One region of the Gryllotalpicola kribbensis genome, then DNA from elsewhere that is predicted to be linked to it. Evidence: predicted binding sites of a transcription regulator. Region 1 holds the regulator's gene; the other holds the start of a gene.

Region 1 (8,835 bases):
GCCGGTCTGCCACGCGAGGAGTCGTCTGGTCGAGGCATCCGCTCGGAATGCGCGGCGAGCGAGCAGCCAGGCCGTGCCGGCGAGCCCGACCAGCAGCACGAGGTTCACGCCGAGCGCGACCACGCGATTCGGCGTGAACCCGCCGTCGCCGATGCGGCCGAGCATCGCGGCGAGGGCGAAGCCGTTGAGTGCGAAGGCGGCGAGCACGAGCAGCAGCTGCAGGCGCTCCGTCCAGCCGGGGCGCGCGGTCGGCTGCTGCGCCGAGAGCACGTAGAGCACGAGCCCTGTGACCACCACCAGCAGCACGTCGACGACGATCAGCACCTCGCGATAGGCGCCGAAGCCTCCCGTCACCACGGCGCCGGCCAGCATCGCCAGCACGGCGATCGTGAACAGCGGCGTGAACACGCGGCCCAGCACGGGCGCCATGTTCTCGATGACCTCCTGCTTGGAATCGACGAGCCACGCCGCGACGGCCGCTGCCCCTGCCGCCCCGCACGGCGCCACCCACTCGATGAGCACGGTCGACGGGTCGGCGCCGAGCGCCGAGAACACCGCCGCCGTGATGCCCATGAGCACCCCGCCGCCGAGGGCGATCAGCGCGAGATAGACGATCCACTCGCCGGTGAAGCGCACGAAGTCCATGCGGCCGGCCGCGGTGCGCCAGCCGGCGCCGGCGTAGAGCAGGCCGATCAGCAGCCACAGCACGATGGGCGCGTGCAGCCCGAAGATCACGAGCGTGTCGCCCCTGCCGCCGAACGGGTAGGCGAGCGCGAGCACGAAGATCACGGCGAAGCCGACGGCGGATGCCGCGACGAGGGCGCGCGGCGGCCGGGTGCGCCACGCCACCGAGACGGCGAGCGTCGCCATGGCGAGCACGGCACCGCCGAGCACCGCCGGGGCGATCGCCGCGCCGAGCAGCCAGGGGAGCTTGGCGAGCAGCGCGGCGAGCACGGCGAAGGCGAGCATGATCACCCCGCCGTCGAGCCGCCGCGGCCGCGCGGGCGACCCGGCCACCACGAGCTGCTTCCAGAGCCGCCGCGAGTTCTCACGGGCGTACTCCCCCGCGATCTCGTCCTGCCGGCCCATGCGCTTGACCGCGATCAGCACGGCTTCGTCGGCGTCGAGACCCGCCGCACGCAGGGCGTCGATCTGGCTGCACAGGTGGTCCTCGAGCTCGTCGGCGTCGCCGTCGGACAGCGAGCCGCGAGACACGAGGTATGCCCGCCACGAGGCGATGGCCGACTCGGGGTCGAGGCCGTCGGCCCGGCCGGTGTCGCCCCGGCTCATCGCGCGACCGCCGTCGCTGGGGCGAACGCGGGCCACAGCCGGCCGGCGGCGCCGAAGGCGTGCGCCAGGGTGTTGACCGCGGTGCTCCACTGCTTGCGGTGCTCGGCGAGCTCGGCGCGGCCGGCATCCGTGATCGCGTAGTAGCGGCGTTTGCGGCCGCTCTCGGCCAGCCCCCAGTGCGAGGCCACGAGCTCGGCGCCTTCGAGCCGGTGCAGCAGCGGGTAGAGCAGCCCGTCGGTCCACTCGATCTCGCCGTCGGAGAGCTCGCGCACCCGCGCGATGATCGCGTAGCCGTAGCTCTCGCCCTCGCTGAGAATCGCGAGCACGAGCGGGGCGGATGTCGCCGCCATCAGATCCTTCGCCAGTCGCATGCGCGCCTCCTGTTCTTCGCACACCATACCTCGCAGATCTAGGTATGGGAAGAATCGGCGGCCCTGAGAAGTTGATACGAGCAGACTCAAGTTTTCGAGGCTGTGATTGCGCAGGCATCCGCCCCTCGATAAAGTTGAGTCCGGGCGGCTCAAGCCAGTCGCCCACGCGAACTTCTGGTTTCGAGACGCGCGCTCCGCAAGCTCCGCGCGTTTCTCGACCAACGTGAAAGAGAGAGGGCCAATCAACATGGCACGTGCAGTAGGTATCGACCTCGGAACCACCAACTCCGTGGTCGCCGTTCTCGAGGGTGGCGAGCCGACCGTCATCGCGAACGCGGAGGGCTTCCGCACCACCCCGTCGGTCGTCGCGTACACGAAGGACGGCGAGGTGCTCGTCGGCGAGACCGCCAAGCGCCAGGCCGTGACCAACGTCGACCGCACCATCTCCTCCGTCAAGCGCCACATGGGCACCGACTGGAAGAAGGAGATCGACGGCAAGCAGTACACCCCGCAGGAGATCTCGGCGCGCATCCTCGCCAAGCTCAAGCGCGACGCCGAGCAGTACCTCGGCGACACGGTCACCGACGCCGTCATCACGGTTCCCGCCTACTTCAACGACGCCGAGCGCCAGGCCACGAAGGAGGCCGGCGAGATCGCGGGCCTCAACGTGCTGCGCATCATCAACGAGCCGACCGCTGCGGCGCTCGCCTACGGCCTCGACAAGGGCAAGGAGGACGAGCTCATCCTCGTCTTCGACCTGGGTGGCGGCACCTTCGACGTCTCGCTGCTCGAGGTCGGCAAGGACGAGGACTTCTCGACCATCCAGGTGCGCGCGACCGCCGGCGACAACCGCCTCGGCGGCGACGACTGGGACCAGCGCATCGTCGACCACCTGATCAAGAAGTTCAAGGAGTCGACCGGCGTCGACGTCGCGAACGACAAGATCGCGCTCCAGCGCCTCAAGGAGGCCGCGGAGCAGGCGAAGAAGGAGCTCAGCTCCTCGATGTCGACGAGCATCCAGCTGCCCTACCTGTCGCTCACCGAGAACGGCCCGGCCAACCTCGACGAGACCCTGACCCGCGCGCAGTTCGAGCAGATGACCAGCGACCTGCTCGACCGCACGAAGAAGCCGTTCCAGGACGTCATCAAGGAGGCCGGCATCAAGGTCTCCGACATCGCGCACGTCGTGCTCGTCGGCGGCTCGACCCGCATGCCCGCGGTCAGCGAGCTCGTCAAGCAGGAGACCGGCGGCAAGGAGCCCAACAAGGGCGTCAACCCCGACGAGGTTGTCGCCGTGGGCGCGGCCCTGCAGGCCGGCGTCCTCAAGGGTGAGCGCAAGGACGTGCTGCTCATCGACGTCACCCCGCTGAGCCTCGGCATCGAGACCAAGGGCGGCATCATGACCAAGCTCATCGAGCGCAACACCGCCATCCCGACGAAGCGCAGCGAGACCTTCACGACCGCCGACGACAACCAGCCGTCGGTCGCGATCCAGGTCTTCCAGGGCGAGCGCGACTTCACCCGCGACAACAAGGCGCTCGGCACCTTCGAGCTCACCGGCATCGCGCCGGCGCCCCGGGGCATCCCCCAGATCGAGGTCACCTTCGACATCGACGCGAACGGCATCGTGCACGTGTCCGCCAAGGACAAGGGCACCGGCAAGGAGCAGTCGATGACCATCACCGGCGGCTCGTCGCTGCCGAAGGAGGACATCGAGCGCATGGTCAAGGAGGCGGAGGAGCACGCCGCCGAGGACAAGCGCCGCCGCGAGTCCGCCGAGGTGCGCAACTCGGCCGAGCAGCTCGTCTACTCGATCGAGAAGCTCATCAAGGACAACGAGGACAAGCTGCCCGAGGACGTCAAGTCCGACGTCCAGGGCGATGTCGACGCGCTCAAGACCGCGCTCGCCGGCGAGGACGACGAGGCCGTGAAGACCGCGTTCGAGAAGCTCTCGCAGAGCCAGCAGAAGCTGGGCGAGGCGATCTACGCGTCGGGCCAGGCCGAGCAGGCCGCTGGTGCGCAGGGCGAGAGCGCGGATGCCTCCGCCGACGGCGCCTCCGACGAGGACGTGGTCGACGCCGAGGTCGTCGACGACGAGGACGAGAAGAAGTAAGGCGATGACGGACGAGAACAGCGACAAGCACGAACAGCGCGAGGAGCCGATCGTCCGCGACAAGCGGCGCATCGACCCCGAGACCGGGAAGCTGCGCCAGCCTGAGACAGCCGAGGGGGGCGAGGCCGAGGCCTCGTCCCCTGAGGGGGCCGCAGCCGACGGTTCTGCCGGTTCGGCACGCGATCAGCAGGAAGGCGCAGGCGGCACCGAGAACGGCGACGACGAGCTGTTCGTCGAGGACATCCTCGCGGCCGCCGAGGCCGAGGAATCCGACCCGAGCGCCGAGCACCTCGCGGACCTCAAGCGGGTGACCGCCGAGTACGCGAACTACCGCCGCCGCACCGAGAGCGAGCGCGAGCAGGTGCGCGAGCGCGCCGTGCGCGACGCGGTCAAGGTGCTGCTGCCCGTGCTCGACGACCTCGACCGTGCCCAGAAGCACGGCGACCTCGAGGGCGAAGGCGCGTTCCAGACCATCGCGGCCAAGCTGCGCGGCGCCGTCGACAAGCTCGGCGTCAAGCCGTTCGGCGAGGTCGGCGAGGTCTTCGACCCGCAGAAGCACGAGGCGATCTTCCAGCAGCCCACCCCCGGCGCGACCGAGACGACCGTTCTCGACGTGGTCGAGACCGGCTACACCGTGGGCTCGACCCTCGTGCGCGTGGCGCGCGTGGTCGTCGCCACCCCATCCGAATAACCACTCACCCGGTGGTCGAGTAGCGAGCGCAGCGAGCGTATCGAGACCCTTCTCACGCAGGAAAAAGTCTCGATACGGTCGCAGGGCGACCCACTCGACCACCGGCATCCGATCAAGGAGGCGCGTTGGCCAGTCAGGACTGGTTCGACAAGGACTTCTACAAGGTGCTCGGCGTCAGCAAAGACGTGTCAGAGGCCGAGCTGAAGAAGACCTATCGCAAGCTCGCGCGGCAGTACCACCCCGATTCGAACCCCGGGGATGCCGCCGCTGAGGCGCGCTTCAAGGAGATCAGCGAGGCGTACTCGGTGCTGTCAGACAAGGACCAGCGCGCGGAGTACGACCAGATCCGTGCCATGGGGTCCGGGGCGCGGTTCACCGCCCCCGGCTCCGGCGGCGCGGGCGGCTTCGAGGACGTCTTCGGCTCGATGTTCGGCGGCGGCGCCGGCCCGGGCCGCACGGGCGGCTTCAGCTATCAGACCGGCGGGGCCGACTACGACGACCTGCTCGGCGGGCTGTTCGGCGGCGGCCGCTTCGGCCAGACGTCCGGTGGCTTCCGCGGCTACGGCGGCCCGACCCGCGGCCAGAACCTCGAGGCGTCGACGACGCTCGACTTCCTCGCCGCCACGCGCGGCGAGACGCTCAGCCTGAGCGGAGCCGGCGGCAAGCCGATCAAGGTGAAGATCCCCGCCGGCGTCTCCGACGGGCAGAAGATCCGTCTGCGCGGTCGCGGTTACCCGAGCCCCGACGGCGGCGAGGCCGGCGACCTGATCCTCCATGTGAGCGTGCGCAAGCATCCGGTCTTCGAGCGCGACGGGCTCAACCTGCGCGTCAACGTTCCGGTGACCTTCGTCGAGGCCGCGCTCGGCGCGACGATCGAGGTGCCGACGCTCGAGGGCGCGCCCGTGAAGCTCAAGGTCGCCCCCGGCACGCCCTCTGGCCGCGTGCTGCGCGTCAAGGGCCGCGGCGTGAAGACCGACAAGGGCACGGGCGATCTGCTCGCCGTCGTGCAGGTGGCGGTGCCGTCGCACCTGTCGGCCGAGGCCGAGAACGCGCTGCTCGAGTTCGCGAGCAAGCTTCCGAAGGAGAATCCGCGCGAAGACCTGCTCACGCGGGCGCGTGATTGAGTGAAGTAACCAAGGTGCACGAAATGGACGTCGATCAGGACACTCCGCTGTTCGCGATCGCCGCTGCGGCGGAGCTCGCGGAGCTGCATCCCCAGACCCTGCGCCAGTACGATCGCCTCGGCCTCGTCGAGCCGACGCGCACCGCGGGCAAGTCGCGCAGGTACTCGCTGCGCGACGTCGCGCAGCTGCGCGAGATCGCCCGGCTCTCGGCCGAGGGCGTCTCGCTCGAGGGCATCCGCCGCGTCCTCTCGCTCGAGAACGAGGTGCGCGCGCTGCAGCAGCGGGTGCGCGAGCTCGAGTCGACGCTGGCCGACGCCCTGATGCAGCGGCCGGGCCGCCGCGTCTTCGCCTCCGGCCTCACCGGCGAGGTCGTGCCGATGCGCGCGGGCACGCGCACCGAGCGCCGCGACCAGGTGGTCGTGTGGCGCCCGTGGGGCCCGCTGGACTGACCCGCCCGCCTGCTCGCGAGCCCGCCCGCGCGGCGTTGTGCGCAGCGTGCGGATGCCGGGCCACGGCGGCGACCGCTAGGGTCGCCTCATGACCGACGCCGCCGACGATGACGAGTTCTACCGCGCCCTCGCCACCCTGCCGTCGGTCTATCTCCACCCCGTGGCGAACGCGCGCGGCGTGCGATCGACGTGGACATCGGTCATGGGCCCGCGCCTCGCGCGCAAGTATGCGCGGATGCCGCTCTTCTTCGGCCTCGCCATCCAGTTCTATGTGTGGGGATTCATCGGCGGCGTCGTCCTCGTCGTGGCCGGTTCCTTCGCCATCGGCAACCGCGCAGGCATACCGATCGGCGTGGCCGCCGGACTGCTCGCGATCTTCACCGGGCTCGTGCTCTATTACGTGGGCCTCGCCTCACGGCGCGGGGCCGTCACCGAGCTGCTCGCGCACCTGCGCACGGTGAATCCGCGGGCGTCGCGCGGCGAGCTGCACGAGTACCTCGACTATGACCCGAGCAGGCTGCGCGCGATCGCACAGGCGAACCCCGAGGTCTTCCCGCCGCGCGGCTGATGTCGTCGATAGAGTCGCGGCATGACGGATTCCGCGCCGGGGGGCGCGCGACCAGAACCCGCGGCAGGGCAGCCGACCATCTTCCGCCTGTTCTTCGTCACCACGTGGCAGAACGCTCGCGACAGGCGACGGCACTGGGCGCCGTACTTCGGTGATCGTCTCGCGCGGCGCTACGGGCGCGGGGCGATCCTCGCCGGGCTGGCGGGGCAGTTCTTCATCTGGGGAACGGCGGTCGGTGTCGTGCTCGTCGTCATCGGCCTCATCGCATGGGGCGGCCCCGGCATCGGGGCATTCTTCGGCACGATGCTGCTGCTGACCGGCGTCGTTCTCTACTACTGCTCGCTCGGCGCCGAGCGGGGCGCGAAGCGCCGCATGTGGCGGCTCGTGCGCACGGTCGAGCCCGCCACGACGTACGCGGCGTTCGCCAACGTGCTCGAATACCGCCCGGGCGCGGTCATGCAGCTCGCGCGTGAGCACCCCGAGGTCTTCCCGCCGCGACGCTGACGCCCGGCGCAGTGTCGGCGGCGCGTGCCAGCATGGTGGGCGTGCCTGGCTCCGAGCGACTCCCCGCCGTCGCGCTCAGCTATGTGCGCGACTTCGTCGGCGAGGGGGCGATCGAGCGTGCCCGCCCGTACGCGCGCGACGGGTCCATTCATCGACTCGCCTGGGATGCCGGCCAGCGGGTGCTCGAGGGAACGGTCGCCGGCTCGGAAGAGACGCCGTACCGGTGCGAGGTCTTCCTGACCGAGCAGGCCGGCCGCTGGCATCCGATCTCATCGACCTGCACGTGCTTCATCGGCACGCGCTGCAAGCACGCGGCGGCGCTGATGCTGGCGAGCGCGGAACGTGCGCGCGAGCTGCCGGGCGCACGCAATCCGCTGCAGCCCGGAGTGTCGACGGGCACCGCTGCGGCGTCTCCCTCGCCTCGCGCGCCCGAGTGGCGCCGCATCCTCTCGGGCGCGGCGGCCGGTTCGGAAGCCGTCGCGCACCCGCCGAGCTCCGAGCGCGTCCCCCCGCTCGCGCTGCAGTTCGAGGTGCGCGAGCGCGTGCGCCGCAGTCTGGGCCGGTGGGGGCACGCCAACGAGACCACCCAGGCGGCCACCGCGAAGTCGAGCGGGTTGCTCGTCGTCACGATGCGCATCGCCACCCCCGGCGCACGCGGCTGGGTCGCCGCCGACACCGACTGGTCGAAGATCGGCTATGACCTGTCCGGCTACCGCTTCGACCCGCACCAGGCCCGCTGGTTCGGCGAGTTCGCTGCGCTCGCGCGCGCCAGCCAGCCTCGCTACATCGGGCAGGACGCGAAGCGGCTCGTGCTCGACGAGTTCGAGAGCCCGCTGCTGTGGAGCCTGTTCGATGACGCCCGTACGCGCGGCATCGAGCTGGTCGGCCTGAACGGGTCGGTCGCACGCGCGGGGGCCGCCGAGCTCGTCGGCCGCCTCGAAGAGCGTGCGCGCACGCACGACCTGCGGCTGCGCGCCGGCGCGCGCTTCGACGGTGTCGAGCTGCCGTCCGACGCGGCGGCCACGGTCGCCGCCATCGGCAGGCACGGCCTGGTCGCCGTCGAGTGGCTCGGCCTCAAAGAGCCGCTCGTGCGGCTCGGCCCGCTGCCGCACCCGCTCGGCGCCGAGGCGAAGGCGCTGCTCGACGCGGGCGAGCTCGTGATTCCGGCCGACGACCGCGACGAGTTCTTCGCCGATTTCTATCCGCGTCTCACGGGGGTCGCCTTCGACGGCGGCGACACCGTCGAGCTTCCCGTGCTCGAACCGCCGACACTGGTGCTGACGCTCACCTTCGGGCCCGACCACGCGTTGCGGGTCGACTGGGAGTGGCAGGCCGAGACGAGAGATGTCGGGCTGGTGGCCGCCGTCGCCCACGAGGTGCGCCGAGTGCTGAGCTCAGGCGGCAAGCCGCTGGTCGACTACCCGGAACCGGCACTGCTGCACGAGTTCGACGCCGCCGACTTCATCGAGCGCGTCGTGCCCGAGCTCGAGCAGATCGACGCGCTCCGCATCGAGACGGTGGGTGAGCGCCCCGACTACCGCGAGCTCACCGAAGCGCCGACGTTCAGCGTGCGCGCGATCGAGACCGACGAGCGCGATTGGCTCGACCTTGGGTTCACCGTGCAGATCGGCGACCACGTGGTGCCGTTCGGGCCCCTGTTCACAGCGCTGTCGAACGGCAGCTCGCGCCTGATGCTCGTCGACGGCAGCCACCTGAGCCTCGCGC
Region 2 (8,835 bases), on a different contig from region 1:
GTGCGGTGCCAGTGCGCGACCCGGCCGCCCGACGGCGCCTCGCTCTCGGCCCACTCGAGACTCGTGCCGAAGGCCGCCTGCAGCGCCTCAACCGTGCCGGCGACCCGCAGGCGACGGCTCGCGGGGTCGACCGACAGCACCTCGATGCCGTGTTCGGCGAGCGCGGCGGTGACCCGCTCGACGTCGGCCGGGTCGGCGCCGTACTTCGCGGCGAGTTCGTCCCGCGAGATCGCTGTGCCTCGAACGACCGATTCGGGAAGCTCGGCGCGGCGGCGCAGTACGAGGGTCGCCTCGATGCGCGCCTCGGCGCCCGCCGGCACGGACGCCGCCTGCATGCCGGCAGCGGGCGGGCGGGCGCTACCGGGAAGCGGGGCGCGCCCCGCGGGGGTGGCGTTCGGGGTCTGGTCGGCTGAGTTCGTCATGCGTCCCTGCCTACCAGCGGCCACCGACATGCACACCCCCACTCGGGGCACACCATCAGGAACAGTCAGGAATCACGGCAGCGCAACGGCGAGGTTGAGCAGCCGGGTGTGCTGCTCGGCGCTGTTGTTGTCGTCGCTGACGAGCGTGACGCCGTACCTGCCGCCGGGCAGCCGACCGGTCACCGCCATGCCCTCGAAGTTGTCGAGCAGCGGGTTCGCCTGCGTCTCGAGGGCCGGCGCCCCGAGCGTCGGGCACGAGACCAGGTCTGCGAGCAAGGTCTTCTTCACGGCGAGGCGCGGTGAGGCATCCCCCAGGTTCGCGACGCGGCTCACGTCGGCGGCGTGCGACAGCCCGGTCACCGCGAACAGGTTCACGGCGTTGCCGACGGATGCCGACCACGAGGCCTCCTCGACCACCAGGCCGTCGTTCGAGTAGGCGGCCACCTCGGGAATCCGCATGCCGGCATCGGTCTTGTACTCGATCTGCTTCGACAGCGTCCAGTGCCTGCGGGCCTGCGTATAGACCAGCAGGCGGTGCGCGGTGGCGTCGCCGGTCGACGACACGTCGCCCGCGAGCGCGCCCTCCATCGCGGCGACGATGGTGCGGCCGTCGGGCGTGACCGTGAGCCCCTCGAGGGTGGCGTTCGCGGTCGCCTCGCCTGCGGGCGTCGAACCGGTCACGGCGAAGCGCGCGGGCACGGGCAGCGAGGCCTTCTGGGCTCCGTCGCGCCCGAAGATGCGGATCGACGGCTCGGTCTCGGAGCTCACGACGTACGACCCGTCCTTCAGCACGCCGAGACCCTCGTTATCGGCGGCGTTCGGGTCGGTGGCGATGTTCCCGCCGTCGTAGGGCGTGCCGTCGGCCTTCTTCAGCACCAGCGGCGCATGGGTGACCTTCGGGTCGGCGAGGTCGCGGTACGACCAGACGTATTCCGGCGTCGCGCCGTTGTTGTCGAGCGCAGAGACCCACGCGTGCTGCCGCGCGTCCCACGCGATCGACGAGAGGCCGCTCACCTCGGCCCCGAACGCCTCCTTCTTGTCGAGCGCGTCGCTGTAGCTCACGGCGTCGACAGATGCGGAGCAGGCGAGCGGGTCGCTCGCGTGAGCCGGGTGGGCGGGGCCGCCGTGCGACGGTGTGGCGAGCGCGGGCTGGGCGATGAGCAGGGCGGCGGATGCCGCGAGCGCGGCACCCCCGAACACGAACGTCGTGCGCATGGTCCTTCTTTCGAGTCGGACGGCTCGGCATGCCGTCAACGGTGTCCCCCATTCTGGTGACGACACATGAACCGGCGGTAGCCCGAAGAGGTATGGCGCGCTCGCCCCGGACGACGAAACGCACGATTCGTCACCCCAGAATCGGGCTCAAGCGTGACGAATCGTGCGTTAGGCGACGGAACGGATCGCGCAGCTTCCGCCCCGCATAAGCGCGTTACTTGTGCGCGTCCTCGTAGGCCTTCATCACAGAATCGGCGACTCGGCCGCGCGGCGAGACGTCGATACCGTTCGCCTGCGCCCACTCGCGCACAACGGCGTAGCCCGCGCTCCAGTGAGAGGCCGAGGATCCGGGTCGACTTGCGCGCGTCGCGGCCTGACGCGCCGGGCTCGAGAGCGCCGACGAGCGACGACCCGCCGCGATGTAGGGCTGCAGCGCCTCGCGCAGTTTCGCCGCGTTCTTCGCACCGAGGTCGATCTCATACGACTTGCCGTCGATAGCGAACGATACGGTCTCGCCCTCGCCGTCGGCGATGACGTCACCCGAGATATCGTCGACCAGTTGCTCGATAACCTTCTTCATTACGGCACCCTCATATCGTCGATTTCAGCCGGTAACGGGATACCGGTGCGAGGCGATACTAGCGGCGTCCGCCTATTTCCTTACGGCCGAAATACCGGGAAAGGCTTATGTATCGCACGCCGCGACGATGCGGTTGTGATACGCCCAGCCACCATCGGATGCCAGCGAACGACCTCCTTCATCGCACAGCGGCACCGCCGAGGAGGGGCCCGCCGAGGAATGGCCCGCCGAGAATGCGCGACCGCCGGATGCGGTGAAGCGGGTCCACCTCATCAGCGATCGCCCGCGCTCGCGTGGCAAGCGGTGCCGGCAGCGCGTCTGGCACCGATGCTGCTCCGTCGTGCCAGGCACCCGGAGCCAGGCCGGCGTCCGCGGTCCCCCAGACCTCGCGTGCGCGTGCGAAGGCGTCGCCCAGCTGAGGCCGCGTTGAGCGGCCGAGGGGCCCGACGGCGTGGTAGATCAGTGGGGCCACGACCTCGGTGAGCGCGCCCGGCCGCCGCGCCGCGGCACCGCCCACATGGCGCAGCTCCATCATCACGATGGGCGAGTCGTCGGCATGCGCGGTGCGGAGCAGCTCGGGAGCCAGGTCCAGGGCGGATGCCTCGAGCCAGCGTGCGTCGCCGAGGGCCGGCACCGGATCGGGAGGATCGAGGTGGATCTGCGCGAGCCGGGCGGCATCGGCCGGACCCCAATCATCGGCGAGCGGGTGGGCCGCCGCCCGCACTGCCGAGAGCAGCGGCTGCGCCCCGTCGCCACCGTCGGGGTCGGCGACGGACAGGAGGATCGCGACACGGCCCCGAAGCTCGGCGGGAACCACCGGGGCGGCCGTGAGGTGAATGAGCGCGAGGCTGGAGGAGACACTCGGCCCGATGGCGCTCAGGCTTCCGGCCCACGCCTCCGCGACGGTCTCGAGCGCCTCACCCGGCCACAGCAGCCTGCCCGCGTGGAGGGCAGGGGCCGGGAACAAGTCGATCTCGAGCTCGGTGGCGACGCCGACGCCGCCTGCACCGCGAAACGCCCACAGTGCATCGCGGTCGACGGCCTCGCGCGCATCGTCGCTGGCGACGCGCGATCTGCCGAGGCCGTCCACGTAGCCGACGCGGCGGATCGCCCCGCTCGCCAGCCCGTCTCGACGCACCAGCCAGCCGATGCCGCCCGCAAACGAATACCCGGAAATCGACACTGTTCCCGCAGATCCGGCCGGCCCGAGCAGCCCCTGCTGGAACGCCGCCGCATTGACCGCGGCCCACGTCGCCCCACTGCCCACGGTGGCTGTCTTCGCCTCGGCATCGATGCTGACCGACGCCAGCCCCGAGGTGTCCAGGAGCAGCGCGTCGTCCCCCACGGGCGCTCCGGCGCCATGACCGGTCGCCTGCGGCACGACGGTCAGGCCGTGCTCAGCCGCCGCCATCGCCTCGCTGACTTCCGCCGCCGTTGTAGGCGCGGCCACGAGCCGCGGATGCTGCTGCGTCACCGTGTTGTGCGGACGCGTCGCGCGCGCGTATTCGGGCGCTGATGAGTCGTACATCATGCTCTTGCCCTCCTCGTCGATCGCGGAGCTCAGGCCAGTGCGAGCACAATGCCGACCGCGACCAGCACGACCGCTGTCGCGACGTGCACGGTGAGCGCCTGGCGCACGCTGCCCCCGTTGGTGACGACGATCACGGCATCGCCGATCGGGGTGATCGCCGCGGCGATCAGAGCCCAGCCGAAGGCCTCGTGGCCTGCGACGGCGAGCACGACGAGGGGAACGACGCCGGAGGTGATGTCGCGGACCCCTTTGATGCTCGTCAGGGCGCGCGTGCGCCCCTCTGGCACTCCGAAACCGGCCAGCGCGACCCGGGGCGCCAGCACGAAGCGCGCCCCGATGAACAAGATGGACAGACATGCGAGAACAGCGACGACGAGAGCTGCGATAGCCATGAGAAGCCTTCCGAGATAATCTAACAATGTTTTATAACACCGTTCTATCACCTGCACGACTGCTCGTCTAGCGTCGTTAGGTAACCGCGCTACGATTGGCGCATGTCACCCAGACCCGCCCCCGACCTCGATCGTCGCCGGGACCAGATCACCGCGACGGCGCGCGAGCTCGCTGAAGCGGAAGGGTGGGCCGCCGTCACCATGCGCCGGTTGGCGAAGGAGCTCGGGGCCACCCAACCCGTGCTCTATTCAGCCTTTCCCGACGGCCGGCAATCGCTCGTCGATGCGGTCGCCTTGAGCGGATTCACCGAGATCGCCGCAACGCTCGAGTCCGTCCCGCCCGAGCCTGCGGCCCGCATGCGCGCCTATCTCGACTTCGCGACCCGCCACCCACGCCTCTACGAGGCGATGTTCGCACTGCCGTCCGGCCTGGAATTCGGCGCCAGCAGCAGCCCCGAGCCCCTTCGCCGCGCCTTCGCTGCGATCCAGGCCGCCTTCCCCGGCGCCGATGCCAGAGCAGAAGTCGCCTGGGCCGCGCTGCACGGCCTGGCCACCCTCCAAGCAGGCGGGCGCCTTCCCGCCTCCCGTGCGCAAGCGCGCGTCGAGCACCTCGACAAGATGCTGGCGCGCGCCGAGAGCACCGGGTAGCGGAAGCAGTCGGCCTGGCCTGCGCAAAGGTGCAGACCCCGGCGGCGCGTCTCTCTTCTTCCGCTTGGTGACGGCGATGGTGACCGCCCAGAGGGCTGCGCCGCCGATGAGCGCCTTCCACCACCACCCGCGTCGAGTCGAGGCGACGGCCATCGGCACCTGAACTGCGGGTGGGACGTCCACGAGCCGCTCCTTCGTCATCCGACGGGACGTGAGCTACCGCTGGCTGACCGCCTGCAAAGAAGTGCCGACCCAGTCGCGCAGTTGCTGTGCGGGGGCGGCGCCGACGGTGCGTGAGGTCTCGCGGCCGCCGGCATAGAACAAGAGCGTGGGGATGCCCGTGACCTGGTGTCGTGCGGCGACACCCGGGGATTCGTCGGCATTGAGCTTGACGACCTTGAGTCGGCCCGCGTTCTCAGTGGCGAGCTGCTCGACGACGGGCGCGATCGCCCGGCAGGGGCCGCACCACGGCGCCCACACGTCGACCAGCACGGGCAGCGAGCTGCGCGCCACCGCTTCGTCGAAGGTCGCGTCGTCGGCCGAGACGAGCCACGGAAGGTCGGCGTGACAACTGGCGCAGCGCACGCGACCCTCGCGGGCCTGCGGCACGCGATTGCGGGTGCCGCAGGCCGGGCAGGCGACGACAGCGGATGCCTGCGTCACGGTCACAGGTTCACCCCGTGGCGCGCGAGCGCCCGCTGCAACTGCGGCAGGCCGGGGGCCATCAACCATTCGCCGCCGACGTAGACGAGCGGCGTGCGCGCGCGTCCGCGACCCAGCAGTTGCAGCTTCCGGTTCACATCGGGATGGCGGTCCAGGTCCACGTAGTGATACTCGATTCCCGCGCGGTCGAGCGCACGGCGGGTCATCTGGGTGATCCCGCACCAGTTGTTGCCATAGATCGCGACGGGCACGTCCACCGCCTGCCGGGCGGCACGCTCAGCCATGGGCCGGGTGGGAGCCATCACGTCGAAGAGAGTCATTGTCGTTCACCTTCGCTTTCGATCGGGGCTGAGCCGGTCTCGGGCGCCTTGATGGTTTCGAGCGCAGCGACCAGCTCGTCAAAGTCCGGGAGATGGTGAAGTTGCGGCGAAACGTGCGCCCAGCGGATGACGCCCTCATCGTCGATCAGATACACGGCTCGCTCACTGAAGCCGTTCCGTACGCGCCACACGTTGTACGCGCGGGCAGTCTCGCCCTTCGGGTGAAAATCGGAGAGCAGCGGATACCTGATGCCGCGCACCGCGGCCCAGGCCCCGTGGCTGTATATCGAGTCGGCCGAGATGCCGATCAGCTGGATCCCCCGGGATTCGAATTCGGCGATCTCTTGTTGGTACAGATCGAGCTGGACGCTGCAACCCGGGCTCCAGTCCAAGGGGTAGAACACGAGCGCAACGGGTCGCCCGCGGAAGTCCGACAGACGCACCACCCTTCCGCTCGCGTCGGGAAGGCTGAAGTCGGGCGCCGGCGTGCCCACGGGGAGGCCGCCCGCAACGCGCTCCCCCTCCATCGGCGGAGCCGTTCGGTACAGCTCGCGAACATCAACCCCGGCGGCGTCATTGGTGGGCACTGCGGCCTTGTCAACGTCGAATCCGTCGACGAGCGCGAACGCATCCATCACGCTGCTCCCCTCACGCGTGCGTGCCGGCGGACAGGAATCGTGACCCTCCCGCGCACCCGCTTCGTGGGGCCACCGGAACGGCGGCCCCACGGAAGGTGCCTGGTCAGTGCACCAGCGAATGCGCGGGTTCGGCTTTTCCCTGCTTCGAACCCGCCTCCTCGTGCTCGGCGCTGGCGCCGACGCTCGCTGGTGCCTCGCTCGATGCCGTGCTTCCGGCCAGGGCGCGCTGCGACGCACGGCCGGTAGCGACCTGGATCTTGCGCGGTCGCGCGTGCTCGGCGATCGGAATCGTGACGCGGAGAACGCCGTCACCGTAGCTCGCCTCGACGTGTTCGACATCGGCATCCTGGCCCAGCGCGACCCGCCGCAGGACGGACGCGTCGGAGCGCTCGCGCACCAGCCAGTGACCATCCTTCTTCTCAGAGTCGCTCGAGCGTTCGGCTCGAACCGTCAGCCACTGCCCATCGATGGACACGTCGATCGACTTCGGGTCAACTCCCGGAAGGTCGGCGCTCAACACGTAGCGATCCGACTCGCGGTGCAGATCCAGCGGCACCCCTACCGGCGCCTGCGCCCCGTTCATGGCGGAGAACAACGCCGAGCCGAGTCGGTCGAACTCATTCAACACATCGAACAGCATCATCAACCTCCAATTCCTGAGTCGGGATGGCTCAACTTCTGCCATGAGTGACGCTCGAGCATCCGTCACTATTCCCGCGAATCGGATAATTTCTCCGAGCGGTAGCTTGGCCGTAGACCCCGCTCTGAGATGGTCGGAGTCCCAGCGAGACGACGCGAAAGACATGCCTGCCCCGTTCGACTCGCGGCGCGCTCCGCTCGGCGTCACGCCCGCCGCGGGCGGCGTGAACGCGGCCGTCCACTCCGACCGCCAAGGCGGTCTAGTTCTGCCCGGTCTGCGAGGACGGGATCGAGCGTCTGCGCGAGCCACGCCACCGCGCCAGCTGGGTGCTCCCCGACTTCGTGCCCGACGTCGGCGCCGGCGCCTGCTTCGGGCTGCGCGCCCGGCCCCTGGGGACCCGGCCCCTGACCTCAGGCTCGACGCCGACAAGCTGCTCGTCGACCCGCATGCGAAGGCAGTACACGGCCTACGCCGCGCTCACCCACCCCGCCGAGGGCAACCACCTGAGGCCCGCACTGTCGTTCAAGGGCAGCGACAACGCCGCGTACTGCCGGCTCGTGCCGCGCCGAACTGCTGCAGTGTCTCGAGCCAATGGAGGCGCACCCGACCTTCGATCAGCGGTGGTGCGAGCGCTGCCAGGTCGCCGTCTCCCCGGAAGACGTCGACGACATCCAGGTCGCGCTGCTGCACCCTCGTGATGTGGTCGTGTAGATGCGCTTGACTGGATAGTGGGTGTTGCCTTTGCTTTCGGGCGGTGAGGGCCGAGCCCGAGTTTCGAGATGGAGGTACACGCACGTGACGAGTCCGGGTTGGTTCGCGGCGGTTGGGTGCGCTGTGCTTCTGATCGTCATCGATTCGGTTATCTGGGCAGTCGTGTCTCAGGCCGCCAATGGCGCGAGCAGAAGCCACTTCGCGGGCATCCGTCTGCCGTCTCTGATGAGGAGCGAGGACGCGTGGCACGCGGGCCATGTCGTGGCGCGCAAGGTCATGGCGCCCTTCCTGGTGGCGGCGGCGGCAATCGCGGTGTTGTCCGTCCCTTTGCAGCTCGCCCCAGTTGCCTACATCGCCGCTCTCGGTCTCTCCCTTGTCTCCACGGTGCTGGCACTTGGTGTCGGTGCCGCGTGCGCTTCTCGCGCCGCCCGGCGCCTGGCTCCTTAAGAAGGCTGTTGGTTCACTGGCCGAGGCGACCCGCGGTGGATGATGTGCCGCACCTGCCGGCCGTCATCGAGCGTGATCCGGTCGTGCTCACCGAGCTGGATCAGTTGAAGCTACATGCGTGCATCGTCGAGCGCACTGCCGACATTCGGCCGGGCTGTGGATAAGTCGACAGCGATTGAGTAGAGGATCTCCCAGCCGTCGGGGACCTGCTCCGCCAGCTTCGCCTTCACCTCACCGTAGCTTGGAGCCCCGATCGTCAGTTCGCGCGTGACCCGGCTGTGTGTCTCAGCCTCGACGGTGACGGGCTGGCCGCCCTTCCGGTCGATAAACCGGACATGCGCGAGCTCGAAACCGTCCGGGATCCGCGCCTCAAGCGAGGCCCGCGCCACATGCCCTTCGGCGTGCGCCTCGCGGTCTGTCCACCTATAGGTCGAGCGGAGAGCGGCGCGCACGATCACTCCCGAGATAAGCGCCGCAGATGCGGATGCAGGTGTGGGCAAATGTGGGCAGATGCCCCTCGCAAGACAGAGAGAGCTCCGAATCGCCAGTGTTTTCGAGGCGAACCAGGGTTCTACGTCGCGTGCCCCTGGAGGGACTCGAACCCCCAACCCTCTCCTTAGGACGGAGC

The links. The regulator HspR, encoded in region 1, represses chaperone genes until heat shock. The targets are predictions, from matches to a motif close to AAGTTGAGTCNNNNNGACTCAACTT.
Region 2: the regulator HspR is predicted to act here: its motif matches at 7,063-7,087, upstream of ABD716_RS02745 (Hsp20/alpha crystallin family protein).

What each region holds. Positions count from the first base shown of each region.
Region 1 is NZ_BAABBX010000015.1:574,175-583,009, reverse strand. It holds gene ABD716_RS12195 (permease prefix domain 1-containing protein) at 1-1,290, opposite strand, end outside; gene ABD716_RS12190 (PadR family transcriptional regulator) at 1,287-1,661, opposite strand; gene dnaK (molecular chaperone DnaK) at 1,909-3,774, shown strand; gene ABD716_RS12180 (nucleotide exchange factor GrpE) at 3,779-4,465, shown strand; gene ABD716_RS12175 (DnaJ C-terminal domain-containing protein) at 4,591-5,589, shown strand; gene ABD716_RS12170 (heat shock protein transcriptional repressor HspR) at 5,613-6,038, shown strand; gene ABD716_RS12165 (hypothetical protein) at 6,127-6,606, shown strand; gene ABD716_RS12160 (hypothetical protein) at 6,628-7,110, shown strand; gene ABD716_RS12155 (DEAD/DEAH box helicase) at 7,152-8,835, shown strand, end outside.
Region 2 is NZ_BAABBX010000004.1:48,327-57,161, forward strand. It holds gene ABD716_RS02700 (S53 family peptidase) at 1-422, opposite strand, end outside; gene ABD716_RS02705 (esterase-like activity of phytase family protein) at 495-1,637, opposite strand; gene ABD716_RS02710 (histone-like nucleoid-structuring protein Lsr2) at 1,852-2,217, opposite strand; gene ABD716_RS02715 (FAD-binding oxidoreductase) at 2,396-3,748, opposite strand; gene ABD716_RS02720 (DUF4267 domain-containing protein) at 3,778-4,140, opposite strand; gene ABD716_RS02725 (TetR/AcrR family transcriptional regulator) at 4,243-4,788, shown strand; gene trxA (thioredoxin) at 5,005-5,457, opposite strand; gene ABD716_RS02735 (glutaredoxin family protein) at 5,454-5,771, opposite strand; gene ABD716_RS02740 (peroxiredoxin) at 5,768-6,406, opposite strand; gene ABD716_RS02745 (Hsp20/alpha crystallin family protein) at 6,513-7,052, opposite strand; gene ABD716_RS02750 (SdpI family protein) at 7,884-8,207, shown strand; gene ABD716_RS02755 (hypothetical protein) at 8,318-8,665, opposite strand; tRNA gene ABD716_RS02760 (tRNA-Arg) at 8,789-8,835, opposite strand, start outside.